DNA from 3 places in the Proteus appendicitidis genome. Region 3 is predicted to be linked to each of the others. Evidence: predicted binding sites of a transcription regulator. Region 3 holds the regulator's gene; each other region holds the start of a gene.

Region 1 (11,092 bases), 2.0 Mb from region 3:
AGGGATCTATTTTGGTATGAAATCCCCAATCATGCAGACGGATGAAGGGCAAATTGAAGAGTCATATTCAATTTCAGCAGGTCTTGATTTCCCATCTGTCGGACCTCAACACGCACATTTAAATAGCATTGGTCGTGCTGATTATGTTTCTGTTACCGATGATGAAGCCATCGAAGCATTTAAAGCACTTTCTCGCCGTGAAGGGATTATTCCAGCCTTAGAATCTTCTCATGCATTGGCTTATGCACTGAAATTAATTGCACAAAATCCTGACAAAGAGCAGCTATTAATTGTGAACTTATCAGGTCGTGGTGATAAAGATATTTTTACTGTAAACGATATTTTAGCAGCAAGAGGAGAAATCTAATGAGCCGTTATCAAGTATGCTTTGAAGCATTAGCACAAAAACAGCAAGGCGCATTCGTTCCTTTTGTCACATTAGGTGATCCTTCTCCTGAGCTGTCATTACAAATTATTGATGCGTTAATTGAAGGTGGTGCAGATGCATTAGAGATTGGTATTCCATTTTCCGATCCTCTTGCTGATGGTCCTACTATTCAAGGCGCTAATTTACGGGCGCTGAATGTAGGTGTCACCCCCACGGATTGCTTTGCACTTTTAACAAGTGTACGTAAAAAACATCCTAATATTCCTATTGGCTTATTAGTGTATGCCAACCTTGTTTTTAGTAATGGCATTGATAATTTTTACAGTAAATGCGAACAAGCTGGCGTGGACTCTGTTTTAATTGGTGATGTACCTTTACGTGAATCAAAAGAGTTTCGTGAAGCAGCACAACGCGCCAATATCAGCCCTATTTTTATTTGCCCACCTAATGCTGATGATGAACTTTTACAAGAGTTGGCTGCATCAGGTAAAGGTTATACCTATTTACTATCAAGAGCAGGGGTAACTGGTACAGATAAACGCGCAGAACAATCACTAACACATCTTACTGATAAGCTAAAAACCTATAAGGCTCCCCCTGCATTACAAGGGTTTGGTATTTCAGAACCTAAACAAGTGAAAGAAGCGATTGCAAATGGCGCGGCTGGGGCTATTTCAGGCTCTGCCGTGGTTCAAATTATTGAGAAAAATCTTCATCAACCCGATGTGATGTTAAAAGCACTGACGACATTTGTGAAAGAGATGAAGGCAGCCACCCTCGCCTAATTGCTTTAAATACACCGACTAAGATCCGCTTTAGAGAAATAATTGCGATTTTTCTAAGCGGATTATTCTTAATTTATTATCTATTCAATCCCACTCATTGACTGCTGAAACCGCGATAAACCGCGCTCTTATTTACTCTTCGATATTCTTAATCAAATAATCTTTTTATCTAAAATTGGGCGAATTTTTATTTTTTGGTCATACTTTATAAGGTACTTTATATTTTCTTTTCATAAATACTCAACCAACAATGTGATTACAAGGAGTTTGATAATGAAACTATGGGCAAAAATCTCTGCCGTTATGGCAGCATTGCTGATGGCATTTACCTTATCTGCATGTTCACCTACTGCAACATCAGAGGGCACTGGGGGTTATTTTGATGACTCAGTGATCACCACTAAAGTAAAAACTGCATTAGTCGGTGAAAAAAATCTTAACTCAACACAAATTAGCGTGGAAACATTTAAAGGCAAAGTTCAACTAAGTGGTTTTGTCTCTTCTCAAGCGGATGCTAATCGTGCCATTGAAACAACACGTAAAGTGACTGGCGTAAAAGGTGTTATCAACTCAATGGTTATTCGCTGATCCTCTCTTTATTCTAGTCTTCCTTTAGCCTTACTTTTTAGACCACTTCGGTGGTCTTTTTTTGTCCTGACTTTTGTCTTAACTGTTTAATCTTTCATAAAGCAGATCAATTTTTGCAAAAAAAGACAAATAAGCTAAAAAGTGCCTATCTTTATTCCTCGCTAAAAATAGCTCATAAAAAGAATAAAATATAAATATTATTAATCATTTCAAGGTTGTAATTTAACCACCTAATTACCCTGAATATCTCCTATGTTGATATCATTTTATTCTTTTTCTATTTTCTTCTATCTATTGATAGATAAAGCCGTTTTACTAAATCCAAATATAAAGATGCATTTTAAATACATCAATAAAATACACTCTTTTACTCATTAAAATGCCAGCAACTCTTAATAAATAAAACTACACTTTTTTATTTTGATAATATCAATAAACGAAAGATGCATATTAAATACATTTTAATGAATGTTAAAATGATAAATGTCTTATTTTAGATGTATATTTACCTATTTAACGCTGCTTTTAATAACTCATAATTCAGGTATTAATAATAAAAAAAGAAGCTGTATATAATCTAGAAATGAAATATTTTTAGTAAATCAAAAAGATAAAAAAAAGCGAAGGTAATCTTCGCTTTTTCATTATGAGATATTCTTTTAAAGAAAGAATAATTAGAAACGGTAACCCACACCAAACATAAATACAAATGGGTCTAAACGTGTGCTAATTGATTGTCTATCTTCACCCGCTTTAAATTTAACATCCGTTTCGATGTTCATCCACCAAACAGACGCATTCAGCATCCAGTTTTTATCGAGGTTATAATCTAAACCTGCTTGTGCTGCAAAGCCCCATGAATCCTTGAGATCTAAGTCAGATAAGCCGGCATTTTTACCCGCTGAATTGAATTTCTCATCAAAGAAAGTGGTAAAATTAAGACCTGCACCTAAATAAGGACGTAGTTTATCTTCGCCATTACCGAAGTAATATTGTGCCATTAATGTTGGTGGTAAATGTTTAACAGTCGCAATTTCACCAAAGTTTGTTAATGATACTTTGTGCTCAAAAGGAGTAGCTGCTAATAACTCAACACCGATATTATCAGTGATCATATACCCGAAAGTTAAACCTAATTGGGTATTATTATTAGCTTCAAAATGCCCAATACCTAATACATCATCAGAACCCGCATTAGGACGAACTGTTGCAGTACCTGCACGGAATAAGAAATCACCTGCTTGGTGAGCAAAAGAAATAGAAGGCGCAAGAGTTGCAGCCGCTAAAATAAGCGCAGAAAGTTTTTTCATTATTTAACCCATTCCTGTAATAAGTAAAATCTCCGCTAAAAATATAACCATTTATTGATAATTATGATCTAATGCCGATCACAACTTTGGAATTATTTTTGCAGAAAGTGTTATTTCTCTTTTTATTATTTATCAATACTATTATTTATAATTGATCCACATCAAATTACACATTAATACCATTTTTTCTTATAATTAAATTTATTATTACTGTTATTTTTTGAATAAAAAATATCCTTAAAAGACATATTTAAAAATAAAGTTATTATTGTGTTAATATAATGTTTATTTTATTTTCGGTGATGAGGGTGTTCTGATTATCAACATCAAGAAACAATCCAAATAAGAGAAGTAAGAGAAAATATCCCTTTTTGTTGTTGTAAAAGGTACAATAGCGCGCATTGACACAGTCTATTTTTATAGGAGCAGTTTCATGCCTACCACGGCACGCACAATCTACCGAGACAGTCTTAATTTTTATAAGAATGAACGACGTAGCATTGTTACTCTTTCCGCTATTCTTGCCATTATTTTAGCGTTCATTCATGTCTTCATTGGTCCTAATCCTCAAGAGTACCAATTGATGATTGAATTTGTGGCTAATTTTAAAAATACACAGCTTTCTTCTGCTTCTCCTGCTGAGTTAGAAGCAATGTCAAACAGTGTCGTGGGTATTGCCAAAAAAGTGTTATCACTGTATGCATTTGAAACATTACAGCAAAGCATCTTGGTTCTAACCTTATTGATGTTCGCCATGGCAATTTCCACAGGTCATAACGTCACCTTAGGTCAAACATTTAATGCAGCCCTACCTCGCTTACCTAAAATGTTCCTATTGATTGTACTGTGCTCTATTTTGATTAGCGCGGGTTTTATGGTGATGATTATTCCTGGCATCATTTTATTAATTGGTTTTGCATTAGCCCCCGTTGTTTTAGTACGTCAACAAAATATGGGAAGTGCAATACGTTTGGGCTGGAAAGTTGGGTTTAGTGAGTCGGCTGCGCTGATCCCTGCTTTAGGTATTTGGATCTTATTGCAATTCGGCATTGGTTTTGTGAGTAATCTTACAATTCAACTACCTGATGTTATCCATAACTTCTTATTCTACTTCCTAAAAAATATGGCTTCGGCTTGGATGATTATTTATCTGTTCCGTTTGTTTATGTTGGTTGAAAACAAATACACAACGCAACAGCGCTAATTTATTCTATTATCACCATCTATTAAAAATCCCGTGTATAAGCTAATCACTTATCACGGGATTTTTTATTTATTATGCACCGATGATTATGCACCAATTATTATGTACCAATAAAGTTTAACCAATACACTTAGAGAGTAGATGTATGGCTCATTGTTGGCACATCTAATGTATTCTCATCATTATTTTCAGCGTCTTGTTTTAGCGCCTCTTTCCTTGCCTCTTTCTGTTTTTCTTTGATCTGCTGTCGGCTTTGATACAGTCGGATCACAAAATAAAGATCGGGGGCAATAATCAGGTCATCTTCATTAAGTGAAATTCTATTGCGTTCAATCCAGCGATTTAACTCGGTTCTACGCCCTGCCAAAACCAATTTAACGCCTTTTATTCGTAACTCTCGTATTAATTCATCAATAGCAGCAAATACGCTAACATCGTCATAAGTAAAGCTTACAGCAGCATCTACCGCTAACCATGCGGGTCTTTGAGGTGCGCTATCAACCAGTTGTAGTACTCGTTTTTTAAAATAACCCACATTAAAATATGTCAGGGGTGAATTAAAACGGTACATCATTAAACCATCAATAGGCTCTATGCCATTATCCTTATTCATTGAATGAACCATTCCTTGTTCATCAACACCCAATAATTGATCGCTAGGTCGAAAGACAATACGTAAAAATTGTAATAAACCTAATAAAACCGCAAAGCCAATACCATTGATTAACCCTGCTAATAACACCGCTAATAAGGTAAAAGATGCCAATGTGAATGCTTGTTTATTACGTTTACGATAAGACCAAATATGACGAATACTCAGCAATGACCATGAAGAGACGATCAACACAATGCCGAGTGAAGATAATGGAATATAGGCGAGAAAATCGGTCATAAATAATAGCACTAGTAAGATCACCAGTGCGGCAATAATAGATACTAACTGCGTTTTGCCACCAACTGAATCATTGACTGCAGTACGGCTACTTGCCGCACTGACAGCAAATCCTTGAGAAAGAGCCGACGCAATATTGGCAATACCTAATGCTTTTAATTCTTGGTCTGCATCGACGTCATAACCATTTTTACTGGCAAAACTACGTGCGGTCATCATAAAGCTCACAAAGCTAATTACCGCTAAGTTTATGGATGGAACTAATAATTCGCGTAATACACTGGGGTGAAATCCACTCATCGAGACGACTGGTAAAAATAGGTCAACATTTCCTGCCTCTTTATTCACAATAGCAATACCATAGCTTGCTAAATCAAATTGCCAACTCAGATAAGTCATCACAACCATGGCAATTAATGGCGCTGGCCATCGGCTCCGAAAATAGCGAATACCCAATAATAAGGCGAGTGTTATCGCTGACATCAATAGCGTAGGTAAATGTGCATCCATTAATCGAAATGGAACTTCAATGAGTTTTTCAATTAAGTGGTCTGGGGAAGTATCAAAACCAAATACTTTACTAAGTTGCCCAACCATAATGGTGATCGCCACACCATTTAATAAACCTTGAAGAATAGGACGAGACAGAAAATCAGTAAAAGCCCCTAACCGAAAATGACTGGCTAAAATACACCAAAAACCCGTCATTGCCGTCATGATAATTGCAAGTTGCCATCGTGTATTTTCATCACCAGCAGATAATGGAATAACTACCGCCGCAATAACGGCACACGTTGCTGCATCAGGCCCTGTAATTAATTGTCGAGAAGTACCAAATAATGCATAAATAATCATGGGTAAAATACAAGCATATAATCCAACAATAGCATTAATGCCTAATAATTCGGTATACGCAATGGCAACTGGTAGTGCGACAGCAGCCACTGAAAGCCCTGCTTTTAAGTCATAGCCAAAATATTCACGCTTATAGTTAAATAATAAGCCTAATCCTGGCATCCATTTTATTATTCTTTTTCCGTTCATTGATGTCCTCTTATCAGAAATACTTTTTTATTTATGCATTCATCAAAAAGTGGCGGGTGATAATGATGAGTTAATGAATCATATACTAGTGTAATATTTAAATCCTCTTTCATAACTCAAGCTTGAGTTTTAATTTTACATAAATGCAATTACATTGATTTTTCATTGAGTTATTTCAGATAAAACTCGCATTTTTTGTATAAATTAACACTCTGTCGTTAAAGATATGCAATTGTTTACCCATTTTCTGTCGCTTTGCATTAGAATAGCCAAGTTTATGAATTTAATTACCATAGGTTCCTATCTGTTATGAAAAATGGCTGGCTTAAGCAATTACTTGATTTTGCTCCACTATTAGTGTTTTTTATCTTCTATAAATGGCAAGATATTTTCTATGCTTCAGGTGCATTAATTATCGCGACGTGGATCTCAGTTGGTTTAACATGGCTTATTTTCCATAAAGTTGAGAAAGCGCCACTCATTACCGCTATCGTGGTCACTATTTTTGGCTCCTTAACCATATTCTTCCATTCTGCTGATTTTATTAAATGGAAAGTGACGGCTATATATGCCATTTTTGCCCTCGTTTTAATTGGTATGCAGTTATTTACGCCAAAAACGTTAATGGAAAGAATGTTAGGCAAAGAGCTAGCTATGCCGCCTGCAAATTGGAAAAAACTCAATATTGCATGGGTGATTTTCTTTTTTGCTTGCGCTCTTGGTAATATTTATGTGGCATTTTCTTTGGCAGAAGAGACTTGGGTTAATTTTAAAGTCTTTGGCTTAACTATTTTAACCTTTATCTTTACTATCGCCAGTGTGGTTTATATCTGGAATAACCGTTTACCAGAAGAACAAACCGATGACGAAGCGACAGAAAATAGTGAACACGAATTATCAGATAATATGACAAAGCAAGCATCTAAACCGACATCACACGATGCTCATTCAAAATCTGAATAATCATTTTTATTTTATTGGAAGATATGTGTTCTAAATAATTTAAGTTGTAGCTATTAGAGCATAGCCTGTAGCTACTCTAATAGCGGCAACTTGAAGTATGACGAGTAACTATCTCCTTGGTTTCAACATTATTTACAGATACCTTAATTCCCATGACTGAACAACAATCTTTGCCTAATGGTGAGCTAGTTTTACGTACCCTTGCCATGCCTGCTGATACTAACGCCAATGGTGATATTTTCGGTGGCTGGTTAATGTCTCAAATGGACATCGGTGGTGCAATTTTAGCAAAAGAAATTGCGTTAGGTCGTGTCGTTACTGTAAGTGTAACAGGCATTACCTTTCTTAAACCTGTTGCTGTTGGCGATGTCGTTTGTTGCTATGCGCGTTGCTTAAAAACAGGTAACTCTTCAATTACTGTCAATATTGAAGTATGGGTTAAAAAAGTCGCCACAGAACCTGTTGGCCAACGCTATCGTGCAACAGAGGCGGTGTTTACCTACGTTGCCGTTGGCGAGAACAATTCAGCTCGTCGCTTACCTGAAGGTAAAGCTCACTTCACGCTAACAAGTACCATGGAATAAAACGTCATTACGATAATTTGATTACGACGCTAATCGCGTGACAGGATTAAAAGTTGAGTACTAAAAAAGGCACTTATTAAAGTGCCTTTTATTTATCTGCTATCAGATAGTGATATCGCTTTGTTTAACCGCTAACTTTATAAAAATTAGCTTGCTGATATCCCTGTCATTTTGAACTCAATGAGGATCACTTTTCCTTTATAAGGAATTTTTTCATAACGCCATTGGCGCATCGCTCTTTTAACATCTCTCTCAAATACATTCTTAGGATCAGCAGAAAGTATTTCTACATTATCTACGCGTCCATCAGCATCAACATCAAAACGAACTTTTATAGACCCTTCAATACCCACAGCTTTTGCTCGCGGAGGATATTCAGGTAAACCTTGGCGTAATACATTTGGTACTCTGCCTTCACCACTGCTTGCCACTGCAACTGGTTTTTCATCGCCTTTATCACTTGGCTTAGCTGTCGGGTTAAGATTTTTGAGATCATTACCTTTATTAACAACTAAAGGTTGTGGTCGCTCAACAGGCGGTTTCGGTTTGTCCACTGGTTTTGGCTTAGGCTTAGGTTTTGGTTCTGGTTTTTTCTCTATTGGTTTTTCGATAATAGGTTTTACATCAGGAATAGGTTCTGGCTCGGGTTCTGGCTCAACAACCGGTTCCGGTTCTGGAGGAGTAACTTCTTCAACCACTGGTTCTGGTTCACCTGCAGGCTCGTCTGCTGCAAATGCCAACATCTGTATAGAGATAGGCTCCGGTGTAACTGGCTTATCTTCTACAACATATAACATCGCAGCCGCAACAAGTGAGGCATGTAGACAAAGCGATATGAATACCCAAAGCTTCCAACGCATAACTGATCTTATTTCACCTAAAGAAAAAATAATGCCCCTAGTTTAAATGCAAATAGCAATCATATTCAATAACGTTTAGTAAAATGATTGATATTAACTGTTAAAAAGTGAAATTATGAGTTCCATTCTATGTGTTGTACAAATAAAAGTGCTCTATGTTTTCTAGAAGTATCAAGTTTACGCAGTTTATAAATTCGGAAATTACGACGAGATTGCCCTTCTAACCATCGACGTCGTTTACGTATAGCTTGTCTCATCATCCGCCAACGAGCTACTTCAGTCCTACTGTGTCTCATGCTATCAGCACCTATTTTTTCGAATAAGTGGACTATTATAAGACGTTCATTTTGTGATCCAAGGGGTGATTTATGATTTGCTTGAATTTCATCCATTATTTCAGCATTTCTCACAGAGAAAAAATGAATAAAGAGTTGTATCTTATTACTTATTTAATGCTTATCTCTTAAGAAAGAGATTTGACAGAGATAATAATCCTGATTTAATAGCAACATTCGGCAAATAACAAAAATAATCGACTATTTTTAGTAAATTGCCTTTAGCTTATCCATGCAATTCATTTTCAACGGAAAATAGCTCTACTATGACAACATTTTATACTGTATTAAGTTGGCTAACCTTTTTCTTCTATTGGCTATTAATTGCGGGGGTCACATTTCGTGTCCTAATGCATCGACGACCCGTTACATCAACAATGACATGGTTATTGATCATCTATATTCTGCCATTAGTTGGGGTTATTGCGTATTTTGCTTTTGGTGAATTACACCTAGGGAAACGACGCGTTGAACATGCTAAACAGATGTGGCCTTCTGTTGTTGCGTGGCTCGAAGAATTGAGGAAATGTAAACATATCTTTGCTACAAGTACGAGTGATATTGCTACTCCTCTTTTCCAGTTAACCGCTAAACGCCAAGGTATTAAAGGTGTTAAAGGTAACAAAATTGAACTTTTAACCACCTGTGAAGATTCACTAAATTCAATTACACGCGATATTAATAATGCGCGTGATAATATTGAAATGGTCTTCTATATTTGGCAATCAGGTGGTTTAGTCGATGAAGTAACCGACGCCTTAATCAGAGCCGCTAAACGCGGTGTAAAATGTCGAGTCATGGTTGACTCTGCGGGTAGTTGGAATTTCTTCCGTACTAATGGCCCAAAGGTAATGAGAGCTGCAGGTATTGAATTTGTTGAATCACTGCATGTTAACTTATTCCGTTTCTTCTTACGCCGCATGGATTTACGCCAACATCGAAAAATCGTATTGATCGACAATTATATTTCCTACACAGGAAGCATGAATATGGTCGATCCTCGTTATTTCAAGCAAGATTCCGGTGTTGGTCAATGGATTGATATTATGGTAAGAATGGAAGGTCCTGTATCAACTACATTAGGTATGATTTATGCCTTTGACTGGGAAATGGAAACAGGTGAACGTCATTTACCCCCTCCACCTGATGATAATATTATGCCTTGTGAACAAGAAAGCGGTCATACAACACAAGTCATCGCCTCAGGTCCTGGATTTCCTGATGAGCTAATCCAGCAGTCACTTATTACAGCCATTTACTCTGCAAGAAAAGAATTGGTACTGACAACGCCTTATTTTGTGCCTAGCGATGATCTTGCCCATGCAATCTCAACCGCTGCAATGCGAGGTGTTAATGTAAGTATTATTGTTCCTCGCAGTAATGACTCTTTCTTGGTACGTTGGGCAAGCCGTTCATTCTTTACAGAAATGCTCGAATCTGGTGTAAAAATATTCCAATTTGAAGATGGTTTATTACACACTAAAAGCGTGATGGTTGATGGACAACTCAGTATGGTAGGTTCAGTTAACCTTGATATGCGTAGTTTATGGTTAAACTTTGAAATTACAGTTGTCATTGATGATGAAGGTTTTGGTAGTGACTTAAGCATTGTTCAATATGATTATATTGCCCGCTCAACAGAGCTAACCATCGATGAATGGGAAAAACGACCATTCTTCAATCGTGTATTAGAGCGTATCTGCTATTTCTTTAGCCCTCTGTTATAACAGAAATGTTATAATCAATAGACTACTAAGAACTGGCAATAAATAACTGTGCTAAATTAGTAAAAATGCGATACAAATAACACGATAATTATTGGAACAATAGACAGGCATTACCATGAATGAACCAACTTTAATCAGTGAAGACGATGCTCTAGAACAAGCTTATGATCTATTTTTAGCCCAAGCAGCTGATAATTTAGATGTTGCAGACCAATTATTGTTTAACCTGCAATTTGAAGAAAGGGGCGCAGCGGAAGTGGTTCCATTAGGTAATGATTGGCAATTTATTGTTGGCCAGCCTGTCACACCAGCCCGTTTTAGCGAAGTAATTATTGGTCTTGCTCCAGACGATGATTCCGATATTGATGATATTTTTGGTCGAGTCCTAATTAGTCGCGATCCACTACAGCCT
Region 2 (11,092 bases), 760 kb from region 3:
ATCATGCCTTTTAGTGTTTCTTGGTCTGGATGCATGCGAATTGACTCTGTTAAATAACGGTAACTTTCAGCGTCATTCACAATCACTTGACCAATTTTCGGTAGAATATGGAAAGAGTAAGCATCATAAATCTTGCTTAAAGGATCAAGAACGGGTTTAGAGAATTCCAGTACCAGCAGACGCCCACCTGGCTTTAATACACGGAACATCGAACGTAAAGCTTTTGCTTTATCGGTCACATTACGTAAGCCAAAGGAGATTGTAATGCAATCAAAATGGTTATCAGGGAAAGGTAACTCTTCAGCATTTGCTTGTACATAGTTAACATTACCCACAATACCGTGATCGCGTAGCTTTTCACGTCCCATTTTCAACATTGAGTCATTGATATCAGCTAAAACAACTTCCCCATTTTCGCCCACAAGACGAGAGAATTTAGCTGTTAAATCACCCGTGCCGCCTGCAAGGTCAAGAACACGTTGGTTACGTCTTACGCCACTTGCTTCAATGGTATAACGTTTCCAAATACGGTGAACACCGAACGACATCAAGTCATTCATTAAATCATACTTAGACGCGACAGAGTGAAAAACCCTTGCAACCATGGTTTGTTTATCATCTTTGTCAACGGTTTGGAAACCAAAATCTGTTGTTTCCTTAGTTTGTTGAGTCATATTATTTGCCCGCTAATTAATCAAAATTTAGTAAATTTAGTACTGGTCGTTTTCAGAAGTCTTTATCTCTTTATTTTATCAAATCAATCAGATGCTGATTTTTCAATGAGATCATTATCAATCGTTTTTTTTATCTCAACCCCTAAGGATTTAAAGCCTTCCGCTTGACTGATAAGATTTCCACGACCTTCAGAGAGTTTTTTCATTGCTAATAGATAGCCGGATTGCGCTTTTTGAATACTGTTTCCTAACCCTTGCATATCATCAACGAAAAGTCTTAATTTGTCATACATTTTAGCCGCTCTGTCTGCAATTTCTTGCGCATTTTGGCTTTGATATTCATAACGCCACAATGCGGCTATTGTACGCAAAGCAACAAGTAAAGTAGATGGTCCAACTAACATAATATTGTTTTTCAATGCTTCATCTAGCAAGTCTGGAGAATGACCAATTGCAACAAGATAAGCAGGCTCAATAGGTATAAACATTAAAACATAGTCTAAAGACGTTATACCCGGTAGTTTATGATAATCTTTTACACTCAATCCTTTAATATGCGCTTTAATTGAGTTCACATGCGCATAAAGCGCTTGTTTACGTTCATTATCACTATCACTACTAAAATACTTCTCATATGCCACCAGCGACATTTTAGCGTCGATAATAACATCTCTACCATGAGGTAGATGCACAATCACATCCGGTTGATAGCGACTACCATTTTCATGTCGAATGCTTACTTGGGTTTCAAACTCATGACCTTCACGTAATCCAGAAGTCTCTAATATACGTGCTAATACCGTTTCGCCCCAGTTACCTTGAACTTTATTATCCCCTTTTAGGGCATTAGTTAAATTAACGGCTTCTTGTGCCATTTTCACATTCAATTGTTGCAGCTGGCGAATTTCATGAACCAAAGTATGTCGCTCTCTGGCTTCTTGCCCAAAACCATCTTGTACTTGTCGCCGAAAGCTTTCGAGCTGTTCACGAAATGGTGACAGTAAATGGGTTAATCCTTGACGATTTAACTCTTCGGCTTTACGCCCACTCTGTTCAAAAATACGGTTAGCTAAGTTCTCAAACTGTGTTGCAAGCCGTTGCTCACTATTAATTAATAATCGCTGTTTTTCTTCTGCGGATATGCGGCTTTCTTCCCAACGAGTTGTCACTTCTCTTAATTCTGCTTCTTGGGAAGTAATAATTTCTCGTTGAGCACGTAATTCTTGCTCTAGCTGTTCTATATGTTGTTGTAAAGAGGGGATAATCACCGCTTTTTCTTGGGCGATAGCAAGCTGTGTATGATTTTCACGTAGCATGGCTTCTTTATCGGATAAACGTTGTTGGATAGACCACCAAACCAGCGCACCGCCAACAAGCACTCCACCTAATAAACCAATGATCCCGTATAACAACTGAATATCCACTAAAGTGACCTTTTTACTTTCCAGCGGGCTACGTTAAAACGCATAAGTAATATTGTCTAGCAACAATTTACATCATGACTTTATTTGCGATAAAGGACGCAGTTATCCCACCCATTTCGCAAGCCATTGCAAACCAAAAGCACCGGGTGCCAAAATACCGAATGCCCAAATCATAGCTGATGTTAAATTAGCAATTTGAAAATAACGTTGTGGCATTGCACAAATACCCGCAACTAATGGGACAATTGCACGAAAAGGTCCAAAAAATCGTCCAATAAACACCCCCCAAATTCCCCAACGATTAAAGAATTGATGACCTCTAACTAATGTTTGTGGTGAACGTGAAATGGGCCACATGTTTCTCACGCCCTCTTTATAGTGAAATCCTACCCAGTAGGATACCCAATCACCAAAGAAAGCACCTAATGCAGCAGCAAGCCAAATCGGCCAGAAAAACAGACCACTCTCACCAATTAAGGCGCCTAATCCTAATAAAATCACTGTGGCAGGAATAAGCAAAGAGATAAATGCGAGTGACTCACCAAAAGCAAGCAAAAACACGATCGGAATAGCCCAGATTTCGTGCTCTTTCACAAAGAGAGTGATGGTATGAATAATGTCTTGTACTGTCAAAATAGAGACCTTAAATTCGGTTAACCTAAGTGAAATAATAAATTGATTAACCGAATATAAATCACTTTATTATTCAAGAAAATAATTTTGTAAGGTATCTCGGCTAGAAGCATCTAAACCGATATCTTTCTCTAGCCAAGTATCCACATTACCGTAATGCTGATTAATACTCGCCAATGCAGTTTGCAGAAACTCTTCTTGTACTGAATAAACATAGGCAAATTTATCAACAATGTTATCACTCATTGTTTTGGCATGTTCTTCTAAAAGATAAGCGCGATAAGGCGCTAATGTTTCATTGGTAAGTAGGTAATCTTCCATTACTACATCTAAAGATGCACCCAACGCAAATAATACTAAAGCAGAGCCAACACCTGTTCTGTCTTTACCCACAGCACAATGTTGTACAACGCCCCCTTTCTCAGGTTGCTTTAATAATGTTGCCAGTTGTTTATATGCAGGATTATTAATAGGAAGTAATTTATATAACTGAAACATAAAGGCTTTAGCGTCAAATTGCTCAAGTATTTCAGGAGTCAGCTTTTCAAGGTTTGCAGAGACTTCTTTGGATAGCGGGTTTGCAGGAGCATGGTAATATTGCGCACCTTCCCAGACACGGTCTGGTTTATCAACAATTTCACCACTATCGCGATAATCAATGATTTGAAAAAGATTTTTATCAATAAGAAGGGATTGATCCGTATCCGTCAGCCTATCCAGTGATCCAGCACGAAATAACATTCCTGGCTTGATAATACCACCGTTGCTTAATTTTTTACCTCCTAGATCACGGAAGTTAATTCCACCGGTTAAAGGCAACACTGAAGGGTGTGTCTGCAAAATATCAGTCATATTTATTTTCTCATTGTTTTATTGTAAATAATTCTCAATTACATTATCAAAAATATAGTTCTATTGACATAGTATATTAAGCGAGTGAATTATTGCATAAAAAAAGCCCTTAACACTTGCGTATTAAGGGCTTCTATCAGCGATTCGAAAGATTATTTCATTAAATTACGAGCCGCTTCAATCACGATACCGAGTGCATTGTTCTCAGTTTTCTTCAGTAATTCCGCATCTGGAATTTCTTGTTGAGTACGGTTTACGATAACACCCGCAACCATACCTGCACGTAAACCTTGGCTTGCACACATTGTCAATAATGTTGCAGATTCCATTTCATAGTTCATTACGCCCATTTCTTGCCACTCTTTCATAGAGCCTTTGAAACGGCGAATAACACGACCTGTATAGGTGTCGTAACGTTCTTGTCCTGGATAGAATGTATCTGAAGATGCAGTAACACCGACGTGTACAGTGGAGCCATTGTCTTTAGCGGCTTTGTACAGTGCGTTCATACATTCAAAATCAGAAACAGCTGGGAATTCCATTGGTGCGAAATGTAAGCTTGCGCCATCTAAACGAACCGCAGCCGTAGTCACAAGAATATCACCTACATTGATATGTTCTTGAATTGCACCAGTTGTACCAATACGCAAGAAAGTACGAATACCTAACTGTGCTAATTCTTCAACTGCGATAGAGGTAGATGGACCACCGATACCTGTTGAACAAACAATGACAGCTTTACCATCAATTTCGCCACGCCATGACGTGTATTCACGTAAAGAAGCCAGATGAACTGGGTTATCCATTAATTTTGCAATTTTTTCAACACGCTTAGGATCACCTGGAACAATTGCTAAAGTGGCACCCTGTAGGTCATTTTTGGTTAAACCTAAGTGAAATACATCAGACATATCGGACTCCTCAATGGGACAAAACCAATGATCATTAAATTAAAAGTTACTGTATCAGTTTTTCAGACCTTTTTAGTGACCAACATCACTTACAAGGCAACAAACAAAGTAACAATTTCATAAAATTGTGATTACTATCACAAAAAGCGGCATATAAAAGACATGATCCGCAAGCACTATATCAATATTCGCCAGCATCAATCATTAACTAAAGTAAACATTTCTCTCATCAGTATAGATGCGATAAATACATTATTGAACATATACTCTAAATAATTCGAGGTGTAGCTAGGCGACAAGTGAATGAGCCGCTAGGAGCATACATCAGTATGTGACTAGTGCGAATGAACGAAGTCAACAACGCTACAGCTTGAAGTATGACGAGTAGCTAGGCGACAAGTGCAGGAGTCGCTAGAAGCATACATAAGTATGTGACTAGTGCGAATAAACGCAACCAACAACGCTGTGGCTTCAAGTATGACGAGTAGCTTGAAGTACAACGAACATAACGAGTAAACTACCCGCCCTTAAAAACATCGAATGTGACAAACAGATCGTCATTGGAGTGAACATGAGCTTATTTAACCAAATTGCGAGCCTACTAGGTGGCGAAAAAATCAATCAATATAAAACTGTCCTTGACTGGATTGGATCTCAAGGCGGCATTGAAGGCTTAGTAAAGCAATTTGATACAGCAGGTTTAAGTGAGCTTATTCAATCTTGGATAAGTACAAAGACAAATTTACCTATCAGTGCTGAACAAATCGTAGCGGTTTTTTCATCACCGGTGATTAATGAACTTGCGTCAAAAATTAATTTAAGTGCAACAGAAGCTTCTGAAATGGCGGCACAATATTTACCTAAATTAATTGATAAAGTCACCCCAGATGGCGTTGTACCTAAAGACTTAGACTTAGTCAGTGCGGGTATGGATATTTTAAAAGCGAAAATTTTTGGCGGCTAAATAAACAGACTGCGTTTTCCCTTATATCCCATAAGAGAAAACGCATCATATTCTTAATAATCAAAATTGATTACAGCAAACCTTCTTCAATCAACGCTTCATGAAAACGTTGTTTCTCTTCAGGCGTTGCCTGAATACGTTCTAAAGGTACATCCAAAGCATAAGGGATATTTTGTTGTGGTGAATAAACGGCTAATACGTAGGTATTTCCATTTTGCTCAATCACAATAGGTGGTGTTTTCTTATTTCCTGAATAAGCAATACGGATATCTTTACCCTCTAAATTAAGATGATAAGTCGCAATAAATTGCTTATTACTCACTACCATTTTTGCAGGAATAGCGATTAACTTTAAAGGCTGAGTTCCCACTGATAATAATGCTTTTCTCACTTTACTCGTCAATATTTGACGATAGATAAAAAAGACCACACTAAAACCAAATAATGCGATAAAAATAACCGTACTCATTAAGCGAAGCCAAATATTATCTATCGCCACATCAACGGTCATTTTACTGAGATCATTAGCATCAGCGACGGGTTCAACTAACACATCTTTAGGGCCTAAATCTAAAAAAGTAAAATTACGCGAAACTTCATTGCCTTTATAACGTAAATCAACACTACAGTTAGTCAGAACAAAAAGTTGAGAACGACAAGAGCCATTTACCGTAGCATCAACAGGTACTGCATTCTCACTGATTTTATAATCATAAAGAATATTGGGAATTTGATAAGCACTAAATACCGTCATTGCTAACATGAAAATAACTAAGAATAAGGTGCGAAATAATCCACCGTCTCCTCTTAGTGGAACTAATTTCAAAGGTCGAGTTGGAAAAGCATCTAATACTTTATCCGAAAGTTTAATGCTAGTTTGCACAATAATTATATCCATAAAATTAGAGAGTTTTGCAGTATAGCAACTCTAATGAATATCAATAATAAGATTTACTCTGGGTTTTAATGAATACCTTTTTTTAATTTTATATAAAGTTAGCCTGCTATTTTGACTATGCAACTTATCTAAAGTGACAGTTCAAAAATAACAGGCTAATAAACAATTAATTCTTTTATTACGCGTTTTGGCGTAAATATTTAGCAGCCTCAACCATATTCGCTAATGCTGCACGTGTTTCAGGCCAGCCTCGTGTTTTTAATCCACAATCTGGATTCACCCATAAACGCTCTGCGGGAATTCGAGATTGTGCTTTTCTTAATAAACCGACGATCCATTCCACATTTGGCACATTAGGTGAGTGAATATCATAAACACCTGGTCCAATTTCATTTGGATAATCAAAGTGCTCAAAGGCTTCTAGCAATTCCATATCTGAACGTGATGTTTCGATTGTAATCACATCAGCATCCAGCGCTGCGATTGAATCCATGATGTCATTAAATTCGCAATAACACATATGGGTATGGATTTGTGTCTCATCATCAGCAATGGCGGCACTTAATTTAAAGGCATCAACTGCCCAATCAAGGTAAGCCTGCCACTCATTACGACGCAGTGGTAAACCTTCACGTAACGCAGGCTCATCGATTTGAATAATCCCAATACCTGCTTTTTGTAAATCATCCACTTCATCACGCAGTGCTAACGCTATCTGTTTTGCAATCGTTTCACGCGTTACATCTTCACGAGGGAAAGACCAACATAAAATTGTCACAGGACCTGTTAACATGCCTTTGACTGGTTTTTCTGTTAATGACTGAGCGTAAGTTGCCCAATCCACAGTAATCGGAGCTGGACGACTAATATCACCAATAATCACCGGTGGTTTTACACAACGGGAGCCATAGCTTTGTACCCAGCCATTTTGCGTAAACACATAACCATCAAAATGTTCACCAAAATACTCCACCATATCGTTACGTTCAGCCTCACCATGAACTAACACATCAAGGCCAAGATTTTCTTGTTCAGATATCGCTTGCTTAATATGTTCGCTGATATTTGTACGATAAGCTGCTGTATCGATGCGCCCTTTCTTAAAATCTAAACGGACAGTACGAATTTCTGTTGTTTGTGGGAATGAGCCAATCGTGGTGGTTGGCCATAATGGCAAATTAAACCGAGTACGTTGTACTTCTGCACGTTGAGTATAAGGTGAATTTCTTTCACTATCTTGTGCTTCAATCGCCTGTAAACGAGCTTCAACTGTTGCATTATGTACGCGGGTCGAATGTTGACGTTGACGAATTGGCGCACTGTATTGTGCCAGTTGTTCATCATACTCACCTTCTGGTGCATTCAATGCCTTAGCTAACAAAGCGACTTCTTCACATTTCTGAACAGCAAAAGCAAACCAGCTTTTGACTTCATCATCAAGTTTCGTCTCTGCATTTAAATCAATTGGGCTATGCAGTAATGAACATGAAGTACCAATCCACAATGGACGTTTCCCTTTTAATGCAATCACTTGCTGATAACGTGTACTTAAATCTGCTTTCCACACATTTCGACCATTAATCACACCTAATGACAGAACCCAATCTTTAGGTAATGCTTGGTGTAAGTGCTGTAAATCATCTTGCCCTGCTGAAATATCAACATGAAGCCCCTCAACAGGTAAGTTTTTAATAATATCAAGATGATGAGAAATACCATCAAAATAGGTTGTCAGCAGTAATTTAGCTTGCCCTGTTAATGCTTGATAAGCTGTTTGATACGCATTTTGCCATTCAATAGGTAAATCCAGTACTAATGCAGGCTCATCAATTTGTATCCACTCAATACCTTTCTCTTTTAATGCAGAAATAACTTGTTGATAGATAGGTAAAATATCTTTTAGAAGCGTTAATCTATCAAATTCAGGGCCTTTTACTTTACCTAGCCACAAGTAAGTCACAGGACCCAGTAAAACAGGTTTTATTTTATGACCTAACGCTAATGCTTCATCGACTTCTTCTAATAGCGCTTTCCATGCAAAGCTAAATGACTGACCTTGCTGAAATTCAGGCACGATATAGTGATAGTTAGTATTAAACCATTTCGTCATTTCAGATGCAGCCGCAGGCTTACCTGTTGGCGCTCTACCACGAGCGACTCTGAATAGAGTATCAAGATCAAGTGAGCCATCTTCATTACGGTGACGAGGCGGCACATTACCTAACAGTAGGCTTGTACCTAACACTTGGTCATACCAAGCAAAATCACCGACAGGTAATAATTCAACACCTGCATCTGCTTGTTGTTGCCAATGGCGAGCGCGAAGCTCTTTACCCACCGCAACCAATTCTTCTTGTGAAATCTTGCCTGCCCAATAATTTTCTTGCGCCTTTTTTAGCTCTCTACCTAAGCCAATACGAGGGAAGCCAAGTGTGTGATTGCGAATTGTCATAATTAAAATCCTATTTTTAGCCGTCTAGATGTTTACACATCCATAATCTACAGGTAGTGTATAAATCACAAGCGCAAATTTTTCATCAACAACTTGAAGGTTTCTCATGATAGAAATAAAACATTTAAAAACGATCTTAGCCTTGAAGCACACAGGCTCTCTTGCTAACGCAGCAAATCAATTGCATCAAACGCAATCGGCTCTTTCACATCAATTTAGTGAATTAGAACATCGCCTTGGTTATCGAATTTTTGTGCGTAAAAGCCAGCCACTGCGCTTTACTTCACAAGGAGAAGTGCTCGTTAAATTAGCAGAAGAAGTATTGCCTATTGTTCGTAGAGCCATTGAAGCATGTAATGAACCAGGTAGTGTGAATTTGAATATAGCCATTGAATGCCATAGCTGTATTCAATGGTTAACCCCTGCATTACAGCAATATCGTCAAACATGGCCTGAAGTGACTGTTGATTTTCATTCGGGTGTGACTTTTGATCCACAACCAGCATTATTACAACGTGAATTAGATGTGGTGTTAACATCCGATATCTTGGATGATCCTCGTTTACACTACACTCCGTTATTTGACTATGAGGTGAAATTAGTTTTATCGCCAGATCACCCTCTTGCTAATCGCTTACATATTCAGCCACAAGATTTAATTGCAGAAACCTTATTTATTTATCCCGTACAAAGAGAGCGCTTTGATGTATGGCGTCATTTCTTACAACCTGCGGGGATCACACCACATTTTAAACATGTCGATAATACGTTGTTATTAATTCAAATGGTTGCAGCCGGTATGGGAATAGCGGCATTACCTCATTGGGCTGTTGAGAATTTTGAAAAACAAGGCTTAGTGGTTACAAAAACATTAGGTGAGGGATTATGGAGCCGGTTATATGCCGCTAACCGTAGTGGAGAGCAACATCAACCGGCAATTCGAGAGTTTATTCGTTTATCAGGTCAGCACGCGGTTAACAATCTTCCTTTTGTAAAGCAGGTCGGCGTATCCAGCGTCGATGGATCCAAAGTGATGCAACAATCAGGCTCGCGCCTATGATGAAACTTGGCCAATTTGGATGTTGCTGCCAAATAGAAAAATTCACTAACAATCCTGCTGGAACCATCATGTTATTCATAATAGCTAAGGTTCCAGCATCAACTTGTGTGGCACCGTAGTTCCACATAAAATACCCGATGCCAGAAGCGCCAATTCCTAACCAGAGTAAAACACCCCACTGTAGTGATGTTGTTGGCATTTTCTGCCAATCAGCAAAACACAGAGCGCCAATCAATGAAACGACAACGGCACCAAGGTAAAACCAAGAAAATGCATGATGTTGTGGAATAGGATGCACTTCCATTAATCGTTTATAACCCACCTGACCAATCGCAAAGAAAATATTAGCCAATTGTACTAATAACAGACCATACCAAAAGTCATCACTTAAATGGTCATAGCGAATAATCGCAGCCCCTAACACCGCTAATAATGAGCTAAATGCATAACCCCAACGTAATTTCTGACGTTCTAATAAATCATAAATTAACGTGACATAAAGCGGTGTTAATACCGTAAATAGTAAGAATTCTGCAACAGTCAAATAGTTATAAGCATGGAAGACGAACAGATACATAATACCGAGTTGGCAAGCACCCACCAGCATATAAAGCAGGATCACCTTAAAGCGGATCCCCTTCCAACGTAAGAAAGGTAAGAAGACTAAAGCCGCTAAAGAAACGCGGATCAAAACAGAGAGCCAGCTATCAACCTGACCCGCGAGATACTCGCCGATCAGGCTAAAAGAAGCCGCCCATAACAATGTTGTAATAACAAGCAACCACATAATTAGCTATCTTTCTCTACTAATAACGCTTCCATTAAATCCAACTCATGTAGCAATAGTTGGAGTGTTTCATTACTGATTTTTCGCGTTGCTCTTAAATGGTAAAGCTCCCCACGTTCAGCACGCAATGCTGTTAAACGAAAACGTCTTTCGAGATCTTCTTCTAACGCGTTATGGATCATTTCATCTTGATCTGCAGTACGGCGTCTTAAATAACCCGTTACACGAGAAGCAACTTCATTAATTTCTTCTGCATCCAACTGCTCATCGGTACTTGCGGCTAAGCGCTCTTCCATTTTATTCAGGCTGACCATTGCCACTTCTGCCATCACTTTACGCGCATAGCGAACTTCGTTTTTATCTGCTTCTTTGTCTGTTGCCTTCACACCTTTTAATAGGAAAGGAAGTGAAATAATACCCACTAAAATTGACAGTAA
Region 3 (11,092 bases):
CATTGACCTGCTTTGAACCCACTTTGATATTGCTACTTGAAGCATTGATCAATGCTTTGATCTCTTTCGCTGCTTCAGCACTGCGTTGTGCCAATTCTCTGACCTCTGTTGCAACTACAGAGAAACCTCGCCCCTGTTCACCCGCTCTAGCCGCTTCTACGGATGCATTAAGTGCAAGGATATTCGTTTGGAAGGCAATGCTATCAATAACACCAATGATATTACTAATACGATCAGAGCTTTTCGCAATATCATTCATGGTAGTAACGATATTATCCATTGCACTACCTCCTTTTATCGCTGCCTCACAAGTGATATTAGAGAGATTATTTGCCTGCCCTGCCGTTTCACTATTACTGCTTACCGCCGTTGTTAATTCATTCATCGTTGAAGCAGTTGCTTCAACATTGCTGGCGGTTTGTTCTGTTCTCACATACAGATCGCGATTACCTGCGGCTAATTGATCACAAGAAATATCGACTTGATGAATTTGATGACTCACATCACTTACCAACCAACGGAACATGCGTCCTAATTGATTGACGGAACGCTGTGTCATGCCGACTTCATCAATGCGATTGATATACGTAACGTTATGTTCATCGCCAGTTGCAACTCGATTCGCTTGCTCATTAAGTAGTCTAATTGGCTTAACAAGCTGAAAATAGAGAATACGTTCATTTGCCATCAGTAATACCAGCAAAATCGCGATATGCATAAAAAGAGCATAACCCGATAAACCAGCAAACCATGCACTTAACAACATAAAAGGTAAAGGTAAGAGGATAAAAAGACGGAGTCGTTTTTTTAATGAAATTGTTTGATTCCATGAGCGCCAACGTTGCCATCCTTTATAAACAAAAGCGCCTTTTAAAAACGTGTGTGAAGGGTATTTACCTTGATTAAAAGCGGCATAAAGTGCTGAGGCTTGTGCTATTTCCTCTTTTTTTGCCGACGTCCTTACCGACATAAAACTTTGAATTTTACCCTGACGTATAATAGGAGTGACATTCGCTCTTACCCAATAGTGATCCCCATTTTTACGCCGATTCTTCACGATCCCAGTCCAAACCTCGCCTTGCTTTAAGGTTCTCCACATATCCTTAAAAACTTCTGAAGGGATATCTGGGTGTCGGACAATATTGTGGGGATGCCCCACAAGTTCTTCCACTGAAAACCCACTGGCTTCAACAAAGTCCTCATTGGCATAAATAATATTGCCATCAAGATCTGTCGTTGACATCAGTGTTGCGTTTTCAGATACCGGGTATTCTCGCTGTGTCACCGGTTGATTGTTACGCATTAGTTACTCTCCTCGACATTGAAATTAAAACATCTCAACAAAAAAAGACTGCCTAAATAACTATCGTTTCGGCTGTTAAGAGAATAACTTTAGCAATAAGTGTAAATACCTACATTTAAATATTAGTTTTTTGAATCAGTTCAAAATTTTTAATTATCCAAGCTATTAATTAATGCCTGTGAACTCAGCACTAATGTCTTCGCACACTCATCACGTTTCTTTAATAACGCCATAAAAATAAGGTCGGTGATCGTGTTTTGTGCTGTACGTGAAGAAATTGAAGCACTTCGCCACTCACCTTCATCCGCAATTGTTTCTAATATATAATCAGAAATTCTTCCTAATGGAGAGTGTTTTTCTCCAGTAATAGCAATGATTTTTGCTCCCTGTTTTTTAGCCACAGAGGCCGCAACCAACATATCTTTTCTTTTGCCACTATAAGAAACAACTATCTGTAAATCCTTTGAACTTAACATTTGAGCAACAGATATCTGAACATGATGATCTGTTTCAATCAGAGTAGTTATTCCTATTTTCTGTAATTTATAACTTAAGTCTCTTGCGACTAATCCTGACCCCCCAATACCAATAATCTGAACTCGCTGAGCTTCATCAATAAGCTGGATCACCTTTTCAAAATGAAGGTAATTAATTTTGCGAGTGGTATCACTGATAGAATTATTCTTCTCTTGAGCAAGCTTTTGAGCGATTACAACTAAGCTATCTTCAGAGCCAATCTGATTATGTAATATGCTAGGATCTTGCCCAGTATTTGCATTTTTTCGCCCAAGATCTTCACTAATGGCAAGTTTCAAAGAAGGAAAGCCTTTGAAGCCAATTTTTTGGCTAAATTTAACAATAGCGGATTGACTCACCCCCATTGTTTCAGCGAGTTGCTGTGATGAAAGAGTAACCGTTTTTTCTGGGTTCTCTAAAATATAATCCGCTATTTTACGTTGATTTGTCGCCATACCAGGCTTGATCCACGCAATCTTCGTTAATGTTGGCATAATGACAATATCCACTTCGAGTACAATATAGTTATATATGGAATAATTTTGATAAAACGTTTAATACCTAAAGTAATTAGGTTTTTAGAATAAAATCAATTAGAAACAAAATATGAGACACAATAAATCATAAAAAAAGTAATATTATTATCGAAAGACTTGTTCTTATAATAACGTTATATTGACTTTTTTATTCAATCTCTCACACATTAACCTCTCTATTTTATAATACTTAATTTAATTTTTTCCAATTTTAAATAATAATTTATTCTTCTTGGTCAATAATACGATATAAACTGAATATATTTATATTCAGTAAAATTGCGTTGTTAAACATAATCATTAACTAAATAACAATATAAAACACATTTTAAAAACATTAACACAATAAAAAACCTTTAATTACAAACAATAACAAGGAATAAATAATTCCTTTATCGAGGAATTATTTTTATTTTTAATGATGTAAAAATAGATTAAATGGCATATTTTAATAAAAAGGCTGATATTAAAAAAAGTAAAAACCCGAAATTAATAAGCCTTTCATATAATTCATACTGTAACATACATAATAAAGATGACAGATGATCGCAGATCTCTCTTTTGATAGATTAATACTCTTTTTTTAATACACATTCAGAAAGATCATTTCAACCAAACTTAAAAAAACATCATTAAAACTAAAAAAATTAAGTTATCTATTGATTTATAACTATTTTTTAATTCACCCGATCCAAATCAACGGTACACAAAGTGCTGTTAATAATCCCATCGAGATATTAAAAATAAACCAAGACTGTCTGCTTTGTAAAAATAGGCTAATTAATGTGCCGCCTAAAATCCAAACAATACCCGCAACGAAATTAACAATGACCATAACAATACTAATCGCAATAACGGAGCTAAAATAAGCATCGCCCGATAAACTGAAGCTTCCTACTGCACCTAAGCCCATCATCCACGCTTTTGGATTTAGAAATTGCAATAATCCACCCTGAAACCAGCTTACTGCTTGGGGTGTTTTTGCTGGAATATCTAAACGCTGATAAGATGATGTTGCCGTTTTCCAAGCAAGCCAAAGTAGATACGCACTCCCGACTATCTTCAATCCAATGTGCAGTGCAGGATAAATTATCAATAATGCGGCAACACCAAATGCGGAACTCAATAAAACGCATTGCATACCCAGCATAATACCAGCCATCAGCTTTAATGAGCTTTTAAAACCTACATTAGCGCCTGATGAAGTCAGCAATAAGTTGTTGGGTCCAGGCGTGATAGCCGCAATAAACAGGAAAATAGCTAACGATGAAATCAGACTAATTGTCATTATAAGTGCTCAAAGATGTGACAGATGTTTTATTTTCACCGAAAATAGCAGTATGTTATTTAGCAAACAAGTGTTAATTCATTTTGATAGACGGAAAATATGTCTCAATACTTTAATCCAATGCGTTGGGCTAAAAATCCACATTTACAAACGCTCTTACCAAGAATTGTACGCAGGACACCACAACTTACGCCATATTGGCAACGACTCAATCTTCCAGACAACGATTTTGTCGATTTAGCGTGGAGTGAAGATCCGACAATGGCACTCAATAAACCACGCTTAGTCATTTTTCATGGCTTAGAAGGTGGATTTAGCAGCCCTTATGCTCACGGCATGTTAGCCGCAGCAAAAGAGAGGGGCTGGCTAAGCGTTGTGATGCACTTTAGAGGATGTAGTGGTGAACCCAATAGACAAAACCGTATTTATCACTCTGGTGAAACGGAAGATGCTCGCTACTTCTTAAATTGGCTGAAAAAAGAATTTGGTGAGCAACCAACAGCCGCCGTTGGTTATTCTCTTGGTGGAAATATGCTTGCCTATTATCTCGCAGAAAGTGGTGAAAATGCGGTTGTCGATGCTGCCGTTATTGTCTCTGCGCCATTAATGCTAGAACCATGCTCAACAAAAATTGAACATGGCTTTTCTCGTTTTTATCAATGGTATCTGTTAAAAGAGCTGAAAAATAACGCAACACGTAAGCTTGTTCGTTATCCTGAATCGTTACCCATTAGTTTGTTAACGATAAAATCCATTAAAAAACTACGTCAATTTGACGATTTAATTACCTCTAAAATCCATGGATTTAAAGATGCGTTAGATTATTATCGCCAATGCAGCGCATTGCCTTTATTAAATAAAATAAAGAAAACAACACTGATTATTCACGCTAAAGATGATCCTTTTATGTCTGCGGATGTTATTCCTGATATCACAACCTTACCAAATAACATTGAATATCAACTCACCGAGTTTGGTGGACATGTCGGTTTTGTCAGTGGAAAACTGTCTAAACCCGTGATGTGGCTTGAAAGTCGAATACCTGACTGGTTATCCGCTTATTTGGAGAAAACCAAATGATAATTCCTTGGAAGGATCTTTCCACAGAGGCACTTGATAATCTTATTGAAAGTTTTGTTTTACGAGAAGGCACTGATTATGGTATCCAAGAGAAAACGCTTGAACAAAAAGTCGCCGACGTAAAAAAACAGCTTAAATCCGGTGAAGCCGTATTGGTTTGGTCAGAACTTCATGAGAGCGTCAATATTATGCCGGCATCGCAGTTTCGCTCTGGTTAGTTATTCAAAGCAAGCGATGTATCGCCATCAATAAGGGTCAACCTTATTTAGCAAAAGGATAACCTATGTCAATCAAGCATCCGATCATCGCAGTAACTGGCTCTAGTGGTGCAGGGACGACCACAACAAGCCAAGCTTTTCGTAAGATATTCCAACAACTCAATGCAAATGCAGCATTGATTGATGGAGATAGCTTCCATCGCTATACCCGTCCTGAAATGGATATGGCGATAAGAAAAGCCAGAGAACAAGGTAGACATATCAGTTATTTTGGCCCTGAAGCAAATGATTTTAGCTTACTGAGTAAGACCTTAAGTCAGTATAGTGATACAGGGCAAGGTCAATCTCGCAAATATCTACACTCTTATGATGAAGCCACTCCCTATAACCAATTACCGGGTACATTTACCCCTTGGGAGCCGTTGCCAAATAATACCGATGTTCTTTTTTATGAAGGGTTACACGGGGGTGTAGTTACCAACGAACATGATGTTGCACAACATGTTGATTTATTAGTGGGCGTTGTACCTATCGTAAACCTTGAGTGGATACAAAAACTCATTCGAGACACCACAGAACGAGGGCATTCACAAGAGGCGGTAAGAGATTCGGTTGTACGCTCAATGGATGATTATATTAGCTATATTATTCCTCAATTCTCACGCACTCACATTAACTTCCAACGCGTTCCGACGGTTGATACTTCAAACCCCTTTTCTGCCAAAGCGATCCCCACTCTCGATGAGAGCTTTATTGTTATTCGTTTTCGAGGCTTAACCGATATTGATTTTCCCTATTTACTTGCGATGTTGCATGGCTCCTTTATGTCAACAATAAATACTATTGTTGTACCGGGCGGGAAATTAGGATTAGCGATGGAATTAATTATGGCGCCATTAGTCAAAAAATTATTAAATGGCGAAAAGATAAGTTAACCAAAATAAAATTTATCTCTATAAAAATAATATCCCATTAATTAAGGGATATTATTTTTCAGATTAAACTTTATTTTAAAATATCAAAATTAGTCAGCATCTTTTATTTCAAATGAATGCGTAATATTGGCTGCTTTTCCTAGCATTAAAGAAACAGAACAATATTTTTCTGCCGATAATTGAACGGCGCGTTCTACGATTTTATCCGTTAACTCTTTACCAGAAACAATAAAATGTAAATTGATATCCGTAAATAAACGAGGGGCTTCTTCGCGTCGTTCTGATGTTAATTTTACTTCACAATCAGTTACTTGGTGACGACCTTTACGTAAAATACTCACGACATCAATCGCGCTACATCCACCCGCAGCAATTAATACCATTTCCATTGGGCTTGGGGCTTTATCACCCGAATTCCCATCCATCATAATTTGATGGCCAGATGAAGATTCGCCAACAAAAGATAAATCTTCAACCCACTTAACTCTCGCTTCCATTTATTTTCCCCTAAAGATGACAGAAACTAAAAGAGTACATACTCATAATTCAACTGGCAATTAGCAAATAGGTTTATTATGCTGACTGCGTAAAACGAGACTTAATGCACTAATTGTGTTAAAAACAATATCTGCTTGATGATAGTGGTTAAGATCAATGCATTATTTTCTCATTTATTATAATCTACTCCATATTAACTTACCGTGTTCTCAGGAAGTTAATAGGTAAAGATAGGATTTTTAAGCACGCTGTCTCAAAAGGGAACCTATCCGTTTTGAAAGGCTGCATTTAACGTACAGAGGATAACGCGAATGGTTCTCGGCAAGCCGCAAACAGACCCGACTCTTGAATGGTTTTTGTCACACTGCCATATTCACAAATATCCATCCAAGAGCACGCTGATCCACCAAGGTGAGAAAGCGGAAACACTTTATTATATTGTTAAAGGTTCCGTGGCTGTTCTTATTAAAGATGAAGAAGGAAAAGAAATGATCCTCTCCTACCTAAATCAGGGGGATTTCATCGGTGAACTTGGATTATTTGAAGAAGATCAAGAACGTAGTGCATGGGTTAGAGCAAAAACAGCCTGTGAAGTAGCAGAAATTTCCTATAAAAAATTCCGCCAATTAATTCAGGTTAACCCTGATATTCTGATGCGCCTTTCTGCTCAAATGGCGAACAGATTACAAACCACATCAGAAAAAGTAGGTAACCTTGCTTTCCTTGATGTAACAGGTCGTATTGCACAAACCTTATTAAACTTAGCAAAACAACCCGATGCAATGACGCATCCTGATGGCATGCAAATTAAAATTACACGTCAGGAAATTGGTCAAATCGTTGGTTGTTCACGCGAAACTGTAGGCCGTATTCTGAAAATGCTGGAAGATCAAAACTTGATCTCCGCACACGGTAAAACTATCGTCGTTTACGGGACTCGCTAAGTTTCCCCGCTCGAATAAACAATAGCCCATAAAAGGGCTATTGATAGACTTTTATATGTAAACCCCATCCTCGTTGATGGGGTTTTTAGTCGATACTACCCTGCTACAAATTCCGCAATAGCCGCTTTTAATGCCACCATTCCTTCTTGTAGCTCTTCTTGGGTAATAATTAACGATGGTGTAAAACGCATCACATCGGCTCCTGCGTTTAACATCATTAAGCCATGTTTGGCAGCAAGACCGAGTAACTCTTTAGCTTTACCTTCATATTGTGGTGCCAATTGCGCACCAATCAATAAACCTTGCCCACGAATTTGCGAAAAGACATTATAAACTTGATTGATTGCCGCCAGTTCATCCACAATCCATTGATAGCGCTTTTCTACACCCTCCAATACCTCCGGTGTATTAATTAAATCAAATGCGACATTACCCACGGCACAAGCTAATGGATTGCCACCATAAGTTGTACCATGAGTTCCGACACCCATTGCAGAAGCTATCTCATGTGTTGTTAACATTGCACTAAGTGGAAAACCACTTCCTAGTGCTTTTGCGGTTGTAATAATGTCGGGTGTCACATCATAGTTCATATAGGCGAAAAGCTTGCCTGTACGCCCCATACCCGTTTGTACTTCATCAAGAACAAGCAGCGCTTGATGCTTATCGCACAATTCACGTAGCCCTCTCATAAACTCAGGTGTTGCCGCCGTTACGCCACCTTCACCTTGAACTGGCTCTAAAACAACAGCACAAGTGTGATCGTCCATTACCGCTTTAACCGCATCTAAATCATTAAAGGGGACGTGTACGATATCTGCAGGCTTAGGGCCAAAACCATCTGCATATTTAGGTTGCCCACCAACAGAGACTGTAAACAGTGTTCTGCCATGGAATGCATGGTGAAAAGCAATAATTTTAGTTTTATAAGGGCTATGGCGAGTAATGGCATAATGGCGCGCTAATTTAAATGCTGCCTCATTCGCTTCTGCGCCTGAATTGGCAAAAAAGACACGTTCTGCAAATGTGTTATCTATTAATTTTTGAGCTAAGCGCAATGCGGGTTCATTAGTAAAAATATTACTTACATGCCAAAGTTGTTCGCTTTGTTCTTTCAAGGCTTGATTAAGAGCAGGATGGGCATGTCCCAGTGCTAAAACAGCAATACCACCAGCAAAATCAATATACGATTTTCCCTGCTGATCCCAAACACGGCTACCCATCCCTTTGACAGGAATAAATTCTGCGGGTGAATAAATTGGCAACATTACTTGATCGTAAGTTGCCCGGTTGATGCTTTGCTTTTTCATTACCCCACCTGATCGTTATTCATATTTAATATGAAAATATAATCACTAAATATGAATAAAAAATCAAATGTGGTTTTGTATAAAAAGGCATTATTTCGCTATTTAAATGCTATCCATTTAATATTTAAGGAAATTATTTAATAGCTCATGCCCTTGTTCACTTAAAATACTTTCTGGGTGAAATTGAACCCCTTCAATTGGCAGAGTACGATGGCGAATTCCCATAATTTCATCAACATTTCCATCATGTTGGCTCCATGCCGTCACTTCAAAAGGTACAGGTAATGTCGTCGCATCAATCACTAAAGAGTGGTAACGCGTTACATTTAAAGGACGATTAAGCCCCTTAAAAACACCTTGTTGATTATGATGTATTAATGAATTTTTACCATGCATCACTTCTCGCGCTCTGATAACTGATGCACCAAAAGCTTGTCCTATCGCTTGATGTCCAAGACAAACGCCAAGAATAGGAATTTCACCGGCAAACCGCTGTATAGCCTCAAGTGAGATCCCTGCTTCATCAGGAGTGCAAGGTCCTGGCGAGATAACAAGATGTGCTGGCATCATCTTTTCTATCTCTTTAAGTCCGATCTCATCGTTACGCTTAACAACAACCTCAGCACCCAATTCACAGAAATACTGATAGAGGTTGTAGGTAAACGAGTCGTAATTATCAATAAGTAACAGCATATTAGCCTATCCGACTGATTTTCTTATCATTATCTATTTTATTACTATTTTAAAGCGAGTGTAGATTTGCCAAAATAGCTCGTTGTTTAACCGACTTGGGTACAACAAAGCCGATTATCATAGCACAGGTATAAAATATGAATAGTAAGCAAGAAAATCTGCTGATTTATTGCGCAATAACAATAATGGCGGTAATTGATGATGAATAGAGTAATTAATAGCGTGGCGAATACTTATTGCAGGAGATCACACGAAAAAAGGAAGGATAAAAAATATTTTTTCGTGCTAAAAACCCCGGAATGAAAATATTCATTCCGGTTTATATGTGTTTCATCTTATTAGAATAAGTAAATACCCTATCCTAATAATGCGTTTATTGTTTTACAACTTCCGCAGATAAAATAGTGACCGTTTTTACTGGCACATTTTGGTAAGGTCCAATATTACGAGTTGGAGCTTGTGAAATTTTATCAACGACATCCATTCCTTTCACAACTTTACCAAATACGGCATAGCCAAAATCACGTTGACCGTGATCTAAAAATGCATTGTCAGCCACATTAATAAAGAATTGGCTGGTTGCGCTGTCTTTATCTGACGTGCGCGCCATGGCAATAGAACCTTTTACATTGCGTAATCCATTGTCTGCTTCATTTTTAATTGGCGCTCTGGTTTGTTTTTGCTGTAAATCAGCAGTAAAACCACCGCCTTGAACCATAAAGCCAGGAATAACACGATGAAAAGTGGTGCCGTTATAGTACCCATCTTCGACATACTGAATAAAATTTTTCGTTGTAATTGGGGCTTTTTTATTATCCAGTGATATTTCAATATTGCCTTCAGAGGTGACTAATTTAACGAAGGTTTCTCCCGTTGCCATTGCAAAAGTCGCTGTTGTTAAAGTGCAAGCGGTAACGAAGGTGACAAGAAAACGTTTTAACATGCAGGGATCCTTTACTTTAATAGTCTACAACTTACTTAATATGCAGCGATTCTAATTCGCTGAGGTAAATAGTGCCAATCATTTACCTTTATTTACGCTCAATATGTCTAATTAGGTTATAACAGGGTAAATTTTAATTTTTAAGCACTGTTATAAGTCATTAAATTGCGCCAAAATAGAGTAAATAAATATTTTAGATATTCATTTTCATGCGAAATTGAAATGAGTATGCATGAAAAGCCGCATTATTTCAGAGAGGTTTATACCATAATGACCCAATTTAATTACCAAAAAGCACATTTCATCATCAGTGCGCCTGATATCCGTCATTTACCACCAGATACAGGAATTGAAATTGCCTTTGCGGGTCGCTCTAATGCCGGTAAATCCAGTGCTTTAAATGCGTTAACCCAACAAAATGGATTAGCCAGAACCAGTAAAACCCCAGGTCGTACGCAATTAATCAACCTTTTTCAAATTGAAGAAGGCTTACGCTTAGTCGATTTACCAGGCTACGGCTATGCCCAAGTTCCTGAAGAAATGAAGCGTAAATGGCAACGCTCTTTAGGTGAATACCTACAAAAAAGAGAGTGCTTAAAAGGTGTGGTTATTTTAATGGATATTCGTCATCCATTAAAAGATCTTGATATGCAAATGATTGACTGGGCTGTAGGCTCAGAGCTTCCTACTCTCGTTTTACTGACTAAAGCCGATAAACTTGCATCAGGCGCACGTAAAAAGCAGCTAATGAGCGTACGTGAAGAATTGGCAAATAAAGTGGGTGATATCCGCGTAGAATATTTTTCATCATTGAAAAAAATTGGCATT

The links. The regulator CRP, encoded in region 3, controls carbon source genes, mostly activating them, when cyclic AMP is high. The targets are predictions, from matches to a motif close to ATGTGANNNNNNTCACAT.
Region 1: the regulator CRP is predicted to act here: its motif matches at 3,221-3,238, upstream of ompW (outer membrane protein OmpW).
Region 2: the regulator CRP is predicted to act here: its motif matches at 4,568-4,585, upstream of udp (uridine phosphorylase).

The regions. Positions count from the first base shown of each region.
Region 1 is NZ_CP127389.1:1,800,833-1,811,924, reverse strand. It holds gene trpB (tryptophan synthase subunit beta) at 1-367, shown strand, start outside; gene trpA (tryptophan synthase subunit alpha) at 367-1,173, shown strand; gene QQS39_RS08515 (BON domain-containing protein) at 1,447-1,761, shown strand; gene ompW (outer membrane protein OmpW) at 2,436-3,071, opposite strand; gene QQS39_RS08505 (YciC family protein) at 3,505-4,275, shown strand; gene QQS39_RS08500 (SulP family inorganic anion transporter) at 4,406-6,211, opposite strand; partial or broken gene QQS39_RS08495 (septation protein A) at 6,521-7,069, shown strand; gene yciA (acyl-CoA thioester hydrolase YciA) at 7,327-7,758, shown strand; gene tonB (TonB system transport protein TonB) at 7,905-8,618, opposite strand; gene QQS39_RS08480 (YciY family protein) at 8,732-8,914, opposite strand; gene cls (cardiolipin synthase) at 9,220-10,680, shown strand; gene QQS39_RS08470 (HI1450 family dsDNA-mimic protein) at 10,790-11,092, shown strand, end outside.
Region 2 is NZ_CP127389.1:429,679-440,770, reverse strand. It holds gene ubiE (bifunctional demethylmenaquinone methyltransferase/2-methoxy-6-polyprenyl-1,4-benzoquinol methylase UbiE) at 1-674, opposite strand, end outside; gene rmuC (DNA recombination protein RmuC) at 758-2,098, opposite strand; gene QQS39_RS02160 (DedA family protein) at 2,201-2,731, opposite strand; gene QQS39_RS02155 (tyrosine-protein phosphatase) at 2,801-3,583, opposite strand; gene udp (uridine phosphorylase) at 3,736-4,494, opposite strand; gene QQS39_RS02145 (YidB family protein) at 5,066-5,458, shown strand; gene QQS39_RS02140 (hypothetical protein) at 5,529-6,356, opposite strand; gene metE (5-methyltetrahydropteroyltriglutamate--homocysteine S-methyltransferase) at 6,535-8,808, opposite strand; gene metR (HTH-type transcriptional regulator MetR) at 8,915-9,868, shown strand; gene QQS39_RS02125 (carboxylate/amino acid/amine transporter) at 9,783-10,655, opposite strand; gene QQS39_RS02120 (Na+/H+ antiporter) at 10,658-11,092, opposite strand, start outside.
Region 3 is NZ_CP127389.1:3,771,582-3,782,673, forward strand. It holds gene QQS39_RS17220 (methyl-accepting chemotaxis protein) at 1-1,303, opposite strand, end outside; gene QQS39_RS17225 (SIS domain-containing protein) at 1,453-2,313, opposite strand; gene QQS39_RS17230 (LysE family translocator) at 3,038-3,643, opposite strand; gene QQS39_RS17235 (hydrolase) at 3,743-4,723, shown strand; gene QQS39_RS17240 (YheU family protein) at 4,720-4,941, shown strand; gene QQS39_RS17245 (phosphoribulokinase) at 5,007-5,876, shown strand; gene QQS39_RS17250 (OsmC family protein) at 5,966-6,373, opposite strand; gene crp (cAMP-activated global transcriptional regulator CRP) at 6,686-7,318, shown strand; gene argD (bifunctional acetylornithine/succinyldiaminopimelate transaminase) at 7,414-8,628, opposite strand; gene QQS39_RS17265 (aminodeoxychorismate synthase component II) at 8,746-9,321, opposite strand; gene ppiA (peptidylprolyl isomerase A) at 9,695-10,264, opposite strand; gene yihA (ribosome biogenesis GTP-binding protein YihA/YsxC) at 10,535-11,092, shown strand, end outside.